DNA from 3 places in the Rhodococcus sp. Eu-32 genome. Region 2 is predicted to be linked to each of the others. Evidence: riboswitches for the same ligand, from Rfam matches in the RefSeq annotation. Region 2 holds a riboswitch; each other region holds the start of a gene.

Region 1 (3,273 bases), on a different contig from region 2:
TGGTAGCCGCGCTGCAACGCCTGGACGAACTTTCTCGCCTCGTCGGGGTTGTCGGCCAGCCAGTTCTCGTTGCCGCTGATGGTGATCGCGTACGCGTCGGGAAATCCGTAGTCGGTGTAGTCGAAGTATTTCATCGGCGTGCCGCTGTGCTCGGCCTCGATGCCTTCCCACGCGAAGTAGGACACGGTGAAGTCGGCGGTGCCGGAGTAGACGGCTTCGTAGGCGGATGTGCCGAGCACGACCGTCTCGTAGTCGCCCGCGCCGCCGTCGTTCCGCACGACCTGCCTCAGCGTCGCCTGCTCGCCGGTGTCACCGAAGCCCGCGTACGTCTTTCCGTCCAACGCCTTCGGGCTCGGGATGTCGTCGCGATCGGCCTTGACTCCGATGCCCGTCGCCCAGTGCTGCAGCGGTGCGAGCACCGAGACGATCTGTGCACCTGCTGCTTTCGCGAATGCCGTCGAACTCTGCGTGCTGATACCGAATTCGGCGTTGCCCGAATCGACGAGCGTGTCGGGCGAGGTGTTGTTGTAGGGCAGCACCTCGACGTCGAGACCGGCGTCGGCGAAGTAGCCTTCCTGCAGCGCAACGTACAGTCCGGTGTGGTTGGTGTTCGGTGTCCAGTCGAGTGCGAATCGGATCGTGTCGGAATCGTTCGACTGTGCGCACGCGGTGAGTCCCGCGATCGACACGGCCGACACGGCGAGTGCAAGAAGCTTTTTCACAACGCCACCGCCGATCGCGAGTGCGACCACGGCGTCGGATGCAAGGCTGTGTCCCAGAACGACAGCTCGTATCGAGTGGCGATCACGAACGCGTCGACCATCGCCTCGCGCTGTGCCTCGGTCGCTCCATCGGCCGCCTCGTCGACGAGGGTTCTTGCGGCGGAGACGATGTCGCGGAACTCGTCGGAATCGTACGTCGACACCCATCGGGCGTACGGGTGCTCGGGATCCCGTGCCAGCACGTCCTGTGCTGCACCCGCCAACCGCGCCGCCACATCGGCGTAGATCCAGAAGCACGGCAGAATTGCTGCGGCCGCGACCGGATACGGCTCGGTGGCTGCAGTGGCGATCAGGTAGGAGGTGTAGCCGAGGCACGTCGGTGAATGCTCGACGCGCGCGTCCGACGGAGGGAGCGCACTGCCGGACAACAGTTGTTCGTGCAGAGATGCCTCGTCGACAGCGCTGGCCGCCGATGTCGCCCAGAACGCGGCCGTGGTCGCGTCGGGCGCCCGCGATGCGAGAATGGCCAGCGCCTTGGTGTATCCGGCCAGGTAGAGCCGGTCCTGCTCGATGTAGAAGCGGAACGCGTCGAGCGGCAACGTTCCGTGTCCGAGCTGCTCGAGGAACTCGAGCCCGTCGATAGCGGTGCGCAACGAGCCCGTTGCGTCCCACATGCGGTCCGTGTGGCGGACCGAATCCGCCGAGTGCACAGGCGTAACCATCGCCTTGACATCCCTTCGTCAGCATTAACTGCATCAGGTTCGACGGGTGTGATCTCAGCATCCTCAGGTAGGACGCACCCCGTGTCAGAACAACGCCGACCATAGCACCATCCGCCGACCGGGCGATCGAAGGACTGCAACGGGCTGCAACCCTGTCGCTTGTGGGTCAGGTCACATAGACATGTGTTCATCGAATCAACCGGTGAGGAGTGAACCGATGCGCGCTGCCGTCTACTACGGTCCGAACAAGGTGGAGATCGCCGATGTGCCCGAGCCGTCGCCCCGTGAAGGTGAGGTGAAGGTTCGAGTCGGGTTCAACGGCATCTGCGGTACCGACCTGCACGAGTACTATGCCGGTCCGATCTTCGTTCCTACCGAACCGCACCCGCTGACGCATCAGCAGCTGCCGCTTGTGCTCGGGCACGAGTTCTCCGGAACGGTGACAGAAGTGGGCGCCGGAGTCAGAGATGCGAAGATCGGTGACCGCGTCGCCATCGAACCGCTCTACCGGTGCGGCCACTGCGGTCCGTGCAAAGCCGGCAACTACAACATCTGTCAGCACATCGGATTCCACGGACTGATGTCCGACGGCGGGATGGCCGAATACACGGTGGTGCCGTCGAACATGATTCACCAGCTGCCCGACAATGTTTCGCTCGAACTGGGCGCGCTCGTGGAGCCGATGTCCGTCGCATTCCATGCCGCAACGCTCGGCGACCCGAAGCCCGACGACACCGCGATGGTGTTCGGTGCAGGGCCGATCGGTATCGGACTGTGGTTTGCGTTGCGCGGCAAAGGACTCGACGACGTGTACGTGGTCGAGCCGTCGCCGACGCGTCGCGCATCGATCGAAGCGCTCGGCGCGAAGACGCTCGATCCCACGACACTCGACGTGCCTGAGTTCATCGCCGACACCACGGACGGTCGCGGCGCCGACGCGATCTACGACGCAGCCGGTGTGCAACCGGCCGTCGAGACGGCATTGAGTTGCATCGGTGCGCGTAAGCCGCTGGTCAGCGTCGCGATCTACGAAAAGCCCTTGACCACAACGCTTCAGAAGCTCGTCATGAACGAATCTCGCATCCAAGGTTCGCTCTGCTACACCTCGGCCGACTACGACGCCGTCATCGATCTGATGGCACGCGGGCAGTACGACACGACCGGATGGGTGGACAAGATCGCGCTCGACGGCGTGGTCGAGGACGGTTTCGAGGCACTGCACGCGGGTAACAAGATGAAGGTTCTGGTAACTCCAGCCGAAGGAGAGAAATGACAGTCGCACTCGTCACCGGAGCCGGTCAGGGAATCGGCCGCGGCATCGCACTTCGCCTCGCCCGCGACGGGCACGACATCGCGCTCGTCGACGTGGCATCGGACAAGATCGACGCCGTCGCGCAGGAGGTTCGTGACATCGGGCGTCATGCAACGACTTTCGTCACCGACGTGACCGATCGCGATCAGGTGTTCGCGGCGGTCGATCATGCGCACGAGGAACTCGGCGGATTCGACGTCATCGTCAACAACGCGGGTATCGCGCAGGTCGCGCCGCTCGACGACGTTCGCCCCGAGGACACGAAGAACATCTTCGCCGTCAACGTCGACGGTGTTCTGTGGGGAATTCAGGCCGCTGCAGCGAAATTCAGGACGCTGAAGCAGAAGGGCAAGATCGTCAACGCGTCGTCGATCGCCGGACACGACGGATTCGCGATGCTGGGCGTCTACAGCGCAACGAAATTCGCGGTGCGCGCGCTGACCCAGGCCGCGGCGAAGGAATACGCGTCGGACGGGATCACCGTCAATGCCTATTGCCCCGGCGTCGTCGGCACCGA
Region 2 (3,273 bases):
CTGCTCGACACGGCCAACGTACTCGGCTCGCGCCCGAACGGCTGGTGGCGCGACCGCAGCGGCGCCACCGGCGAGCTGCTGACGTCGCTCGCCGACGCCGTGCCGAGGACCGTCGAACTACCGGGCGGCGACTTCGGCTGGTTGACGCGCATCGACGCCGTCCTCGAAGGCGAGGCGCGTAACGCGGCGTTCGACGACGCCCGCGTCCCCGTCATTCATGCGCCGGGTAGCGGCGACGACGAACTCGCCCGCCGGGCCGAGGCGGCCGACAGCCTGACCGCGCTCGTCACCGCCGACCGGGGTCTTCGACAACGCGTGCCCACGTCGGTGCACGTGCTGGCCCCGTCGACGGTGCTGGCGTGGTTGGGATCAGCGTCGTAGCTTCGACGCCAGTTCTCGCGCCGCGGCCTGGGGATCCCGTGCCTGAGTGATGGCCCGAACGACGACGATTCGCTCGCAGCCCGCCTCGAGGACTTCGTCGACGTTGGTCGCGTCGACTCCGCCGATCGCGAACCACGGACGCGCCGGAGCCGATTCGGCGGTACTGCGCACGAGTTCGAGGCCAGCCGCGGAACGGTTCGGCTTCGTCGGCGTCGCCCACACGGGGCCCGTCGCGAAGTAGTCGACGCCGTCCTCGATCGCGGCCAGGGAAGCCTGGTTGCGATTCTGCGTCGACCGGCCGATGACGACGTCGGGACCGAGGATCTCGCGCGCGTAGTGCACCGGCAGGTCGCCCTGGCCGAGATGCAGGACATCGGCGCCCGACGCCAACGCGAGGTCGGCGCGGTCGTTCACGGCCAGAAGCGCGCCGTGACGCTTGGTGGCGGCGGACAGAATCGCCAGCGCGGCGAGTTCGTCCTTCGCTTCGAGCGGACCGAACTCGCGCTCGCCCGCCGAGTTCTTGTCGCGAAGCTGAATGATGTCGACGCCACCCGACAAGGCCGCTTCCGCGAACTGGGCGAGATCGCCCTTCTCGCGCCTGGCGTCGGTGCACAGGTAGAGGCGAGCCGATGCCAAACGCTCGCGCGCCGTCTGGTTCTGGGGACTCTCGTAGGGATGCACTCTGCAAACGGTAGTCTGTCGGGAGTACGTAGATACACGGGAGTCCTGGGGTTCGCAGGGCTGAGAGTGGACACGCCGGTCCTTACCGTCAATACCTGAACCGGATCATGCCGGCGCAGGGAGTGAGGTGGAACAGAATGTCCAAGTCCCTGGCAGTCGTCGGCGGCGGTGTCATCGGCCTGGCCGTGGCGGTCCGCGCGGCACGCGACGGCTGGTCGGTGCGCCTGTACGACCCGGCCGTCGGAACCGGAGCGTCCTGGGTCGCGGGCGGCATGCTCGCGCCGCTGTCCGAAGGGTGGCCAGGCGAACACGACCTGCTCGAGCTCGGGGCGCACTCGCTGGCGCGGTGGCCGGAGTTCGCGCGTTCACTCCCGGGCGACGTCTTCTCGTCGACGGGATCGCTGACCGTCGCGCTCGACGCCGCCGATGCCGCAGACCTGCGGACCATCGCCGAATTCGTCGGGGAGCAGGGACATCGGCTCGACGTGTTGAGCCGCGCCCAGGTGCGCGAGCTGGACCCGTCGCTGGCGCAGAACATTCGCCTCGGGCTGCTCGCACCCACCGAACTCGCCGTCGACAATCGGTTGCTCGTCGCGGCGCTGCAGAAGGCTGCAACAGCGGTCGAGTTCGTCGCCGAAGCCGTCACCGACATGGACGCGCTGGACGCCGATCAGATCGTCGTCGCGGCGGGAGACAGGACGGCATCGCTGCTTCCCGACGTGCCCGTCCGTGCGGTGAAAGGCGAGATCCTGCGCTTGCGTCGCAGGTCGAGTGCCGTCGAAGCTCCGAGCAGGACCATCCGCGGCAGCGTCCACGGACGGCCGATCTACCTCGTCCCGCGCGGCGACGGCCTGGTCGTCGGCGCCACCCAGTACGAATCCGGACGCGACACCCAGGTCACCGTCGCGGGCGTACGCGACCTCATCGCCGACGCCGAACGCCTCATGCCCAGCATCGGCGAATACGAACTGTACGAAGCCGCAGCCGGACTACGACCGATGAGTCCCGACGGTCTTCCCGTCATCGGCCGGATCTCCGAGCGCGTCATCGTCGCATCGGGCCACGGCCGCAACGGAATTCTGCTGACCCCCATCACCGCAGACGCCGTCGCCGCACTACTCGCAGGCGACGCACTCCCCGAAGCGAAGGCTGCAGATCCAGCCCGATTCGAGATAGGTAGGAAACAATGATCACCGTCAACGGGCAGGACCACGAGCTGACCGAGCAGCTGACCATGACGCAGTTGCTGACGCGACTGTCCATGCCGGAGAAGGGCATCGCCGTCGCGGTCGACGGCGTCGTGCTGCCGAAGAGCCGATGGGACGCCACAACCGTCGAAAAGGGTTGCAACATCGAGGTTCTGACGGCGGTGCAGGGTGGCTGAGTCACTGAAGATTGCCGACAAGGCGTTCGATTCCCGCCTCATCATGGGCACGGGTGGGGCCGCGAATCTGACGGTGCTGGAGGAGGCCCTCGTCGCCTCCGGGACCGAACTGACCACGGTCGCGATGCGACGCGTCGACGCCGCCGGAGGCACCGGTGTGCTGGATCTGTTGCGCAAGCTCGACATCGCGCCGCTGCCCAACACGGCCGGATGCCGCGGTGCGGCGGAGGCGGTGCTGACGGCGCAGCTCGGCCGGGAAGCGCTCGACACCGACTGGGTGAAGCTCGAAGTGATCGCCGACGAGCGCACCCTGCTGCCCGACGCGATCGAATTGGTCAAGGCCGCAGAACAACTGGTCGACGACGGATTCAACGTGCTCCCGTACACGACCGACGATCCGGTGCTGGCGCGCAGGCTGGAGGACGTCGGATGCGTCGCCGTCATGCCGCTGGGTGCGCCGATCGGAACCGGCCTCGGCATCTCGAACCCGCACAACATCGAGATGATCGTCGACGCGGCAGGGGTGCCGGTAATTCTCGACGCGGGCATCGGTACCGCGAGCGACGCGGCGCTGGCAATGGAATTGGGTTGCGACGCAGTCCTCCTCGCGACGGCAGTCACACGCGCGAAAGATCCGGCGCTCATGGCGTCGGCGATGAAGCACGCTGTCGCAGCGGGATTTCAGGCCCGTCGGGCCGGGCGGATCCCGAAGCGATTCTGGGCGCAGGCGAGTTCGCCGATGTGAGTCCTACGTGCGTGCGAATGTATAGCCCGCTATACATTCGCACGCACGTAGGAGCCGCCATCATCCGAAAGGATGACCCACA
Region 3 (3,273 bases), on a different contig from region 2:
CGTTGGACGCACTACCCGAGATCGTCGACGCAGTGGGCGATCGACTGACGGTGCTGTTCGACTCCGGTGTACGCACCGGCGCCGACATGGCTAAGGCGCTGGCGCTCGGCGCCGATGCAGTCCTTCTCGGCAGGCCGTTCCTGTACGGTCTGGCGCTCGCGGGCCAAGCAGGCGTCGAACATGTACTACGTTGTATCCTTGCGGAATTCGATCTCGTCACCAGTCTGTCCGGCCACGCCGGTGCGTCGGAGCTCGGCCGTGAGTCGGTGATCCGAGCGTGACCGCTCCGGCGTGGGTCCAGCACGCGATCTGGTGGCAGGTGTATCCGCTCGGCTTCGTCGGTGCGCCCGTTCGGAATTGGGACGGATCGTCGTCGGCGGACGAACACAAGCTGCGTGGCATCGTCGAATGGCTCGATTACGCAGTCGAACTCGGAGCGTCGGGAATCGCCCTGGGGCCCATCTTCGCGTCGGAGGGACACGGATACGAGACGGTCGATCATTTCCGCGTCGACGAACGACTCGGCACCGGCGAGGACGTCGACGCGCTGATCGAGGCCGCACACGACCGCGGAATGCGGGTATTGCTCGATGGTGTATTCAATCATGTGGGACAACGTTTTCCACGATTTCAGGAGACGCTGGCCGGTGACGCGAAGGCCGCGTCCTGGTTTCACCTCGACTCCTCCGGTCGGCACCGCAACTTCGAGGGCCACGACGAACTGGTGACGCTGAACCACGACAACGAGGACGTCCGGCAGTACGTGGTCGACGTCATGTCGCACTGGCTGAGTCGCGGCGCCGACGGCTGGCGTCTGGATGCGGCCTACGCCGTTCCGACGTCGTTCTGGGCATCGGTCGTACCCCGTGTGCGCCAGTCCTTTCCGGATGCCTACTTCCTGGGTGAGGTCATTCACGGTGACTACGGCCGCATCGCAGCGGACAGCGCACTCGACTCGGTGACACAGTACGAGCTGTGGAAGGCGATCTGGAGCGCGATCTCCGAGAAGAACTTCTTCGAGCTGTCCCATGCGCTGGGCCGACACAACGAGTGGCTCGACGCGTTCGTTCCCGCCACGTTCGTCGGTAACCACGACGTCAATCGCATCGCCAGCACCATCACGGACGAACGGCACCTCGCGCACGCCCTCGTCGTCCTGTTCACCGTCGCGGGGACGCCGACTATCTACTACGGCGACGAGCAGGGTTTTCGCGGCACCAAGGAGGAACGCGTCGGCGGGGACGACGAGGTTCGCCCCGAATTCCCGTCGCACAAGGATGATCTCGCCCCGTACGGGTGGCCGATCTTCCATCTGCATCAGGAATTGATCGGCCTGCGCAGGCGACACTCGTGGCTGCACACGGCACGGACGGAGGTCGTCGAGCTGACCAACACCGCACTGGCGTACCGCGCGTCAGCGGGCGAGGAACGGATCCACGTTGTCCTCAATCTCGGCGACGACAGCGTCGAGTGCCGGTTGAGCGGACCCGTGTTGGCCGGCCAGGCTGCGGTGCAGGGCGGACACGTCACCGTGCCACCGCACGGATGGGTGGTTCTCGGCTGAATCGGGCTGTATATCGTTTTCTAGTGATCAAGCTAGAAAGAGATATACAGGCCGATACGGCTACACTCGGCAATCGACACGGGGTGCCGCTGCACGGCGGCTGAGAACACACCCGTCGAACCTGATCTGGCCAGCACCAGCGTAGGGATGTCTATGTCTGAGCTGTGCCTATGAGCGAGAGGCGCATTCACATGAAATTGGACGAGCAAACAGTTCTGGTCACCGGTGCCGGCCGCGGTCTCGGGTCCGCGATCGCGCGGGCCTTCGCGGCGCACGGTGCACGTGTCGTCGTCAACTATCGACGCAGCCAGGAGGCAGCCGAGAAGCTGGCCACCGAGATCGGTGGCGTTGCGGTACAGGCGGACGTCACCGATGCGGACCAGGTGGATGCGCTGTTCGCCACGGCCGAGAAGCACTTCGGCACGCCGATCACGACGGTCGTCAACAATGCGCTCGCCGACTTCTCGTTCGATGGTGACGCGCGCAGCAAGGCCGATTCGATCGAGTGGGAACAGTTCGATTCTCAATTCCGTGGGGCCGTGAAGGGTGCATTGACGACGACGCAGCGCGCGATCCCGGGCATGCGCGCCGCAGGCTTCGGCCGGATCGTGAACGTCGGCACCAACTTGTTCCAGAACCCGGTGGTCCCGTACCACGACTACACGGCATCGAAAGCTGCGCTGCTGTCTCTGACACGCACTCTCGCAACCGATCTCGGCCCTGATGGCATCACGGTCAACATGGTCTCCGGCGGGCTCCTGCGCACGACGGACGCCAGCGCCGCGACACCCGACGAAGTGTTCGACCTCATCGCCTCGTCGACCCCACTGCAGCGTGTCGTCACGCCCGAAGAATTCGCCGACGCGTTGCTGTTCTTCGCGTCCCCGTGGTCACGCTCGGTCACCGGGCAGAACCTCGTCGTCGACGGCGGTCTCGTCAAGGACTGAATCATGCTGCATTTGAACGCCTTTTTGTTCGGTTGCGGTCACCACACCGCTGCCTGGCGTCACCCGAATTCGCGGGTCGAAGACCTCGGTGACATCGCGTACTACGAGGAACTGGCGCAGATCGCCGAACGCGGCAAGCTCGACGCAGTCTTCTTCGCCGACGGCCATTCGGTACGCGACCCCGCAGGCGCCGGAACCTGGTTCCTGGAACCGATCACGGCTCTGTCGGCCATGGCGCGGGCGACGACGCACATCGGACTCGTGACGACGGTGTCGACGACGTTCTACACTCCGTTTCACGCCGCCAGGATGCTGGCGTCGCTGGATCACATCAGTGGCGGCCGAGCCGGATGGAATGTCGTCACCTCGATGTTCGACGCCGAAGCACGGAACCACGGTTTCGACGACATCCCCGGCAGGAACGAGCGTTACGCACGAGCCGAGGAGTTCGTCGACGTCGCACTGGCATTGTGGGACACGTGGGACGCCGACGCGCTCGTTCTCGACCGCGCCGGAATGTATGCGGATCCAGCGAAGGTGCATCGGATCGACCATGACGGCAAGCATTTTCGCGCCGACGGTCCGCTGACGGTTCCACGATCGCCGCAAGGTAGGCCGGTGCTGTTCCAGGCGGGCGCGTCGGGGCAGGGTCGTGATCTCGCGGCTCGATACGCCGAGGCCATTTATGCGGTGGCGTACGATATCTCGTCCGGATCGAGGTACTACGCCGACGTCAAACAGCGGATCGCGGAGGCGGGCAGG

Evidence for each region. A riboswitch is a leader RNA that binds a small molecule or an ion and turns the genes downstream of it on or off. The one in region 2 is predicted to bind thiamine pyrophosphate.
Region 1: linked by a shared signal. The riboswitch ahead of tenA (thiaminase II) and the one ahead of thiO (glycine oxidase ThiO) in region 2 are both predicted to bind thiamine pyrophosphate.
Region 3: linked by a shared signal. The riboswitch ahead of DK926_RS07775 (3-oxoacyl-ACP reductase) and the one ahead of thiO (glycine oxidase ThiO) in region 2 are both predicted to bind thiamine pyrophosphate.

What each region holds. Positions count from the first base shown of each region.
Region 1 covers NZ_QGNK01000019.1:5,387-8,659, forward strand. The annotation lists gene DK926_RS20440 (ABC transporter substrate-binding protein) at 1-698, opposite strand, end outside; gene tenA (thiaminase II) at 719-1,444, opposite strand; TPP riboswitch at 1,438-1,536, opposite strand; gene DK926_RS20450 (2,3-butanediol dehydrogenase) at 1,662-2,717, shown strand; gene DK926_RS20455 (acetoin reductase) at 2,714-3,273, shown strand, end outside.
Region 2 covers NZ_QGNK01000001.1:177,412-180,684, forward strand. The annotation lists gene DK926_RS00875 (NUDIX domain-containing protein) at 1-381, shown strand, start outside; gene thiE (thiamine phosphate synthase) at 370-1,062, opposite strand; TPP riboswitch at 1,089-1,201, shown strand; gene thiO (glycine oxidase ThiO) at 1,200-2,252, shown strand; gene thiS (sulfur carrier protein ThiS) at 2,249-2,446, shown strand; gene DK926_RS00895 (thiazole synthase) at 2,439-3,191, shown strand.
Region 3 covers NZ_QGNK01000005.1:33,114-36,386, reverse strand. The annotation lists gene DK926_RS07785 (alpha-hydroxy-acid oxidizing protein) at 1-281, shown strand, start outside; gene DK926_RS07780 (alpha-amylase family glycosyl hydrolase) at 278-1,564, shown strand; TPP riboswitch at 1,634-1,729, shown strand; gene DK926_RS07775 (3-oxoacyl-ACP reductase) at 1,756-2,511, shown strand; gene DK926_RS07770 (LLM class flavin-dependent oxidoreductase) at 2,515-3,273, shown strand, end outside.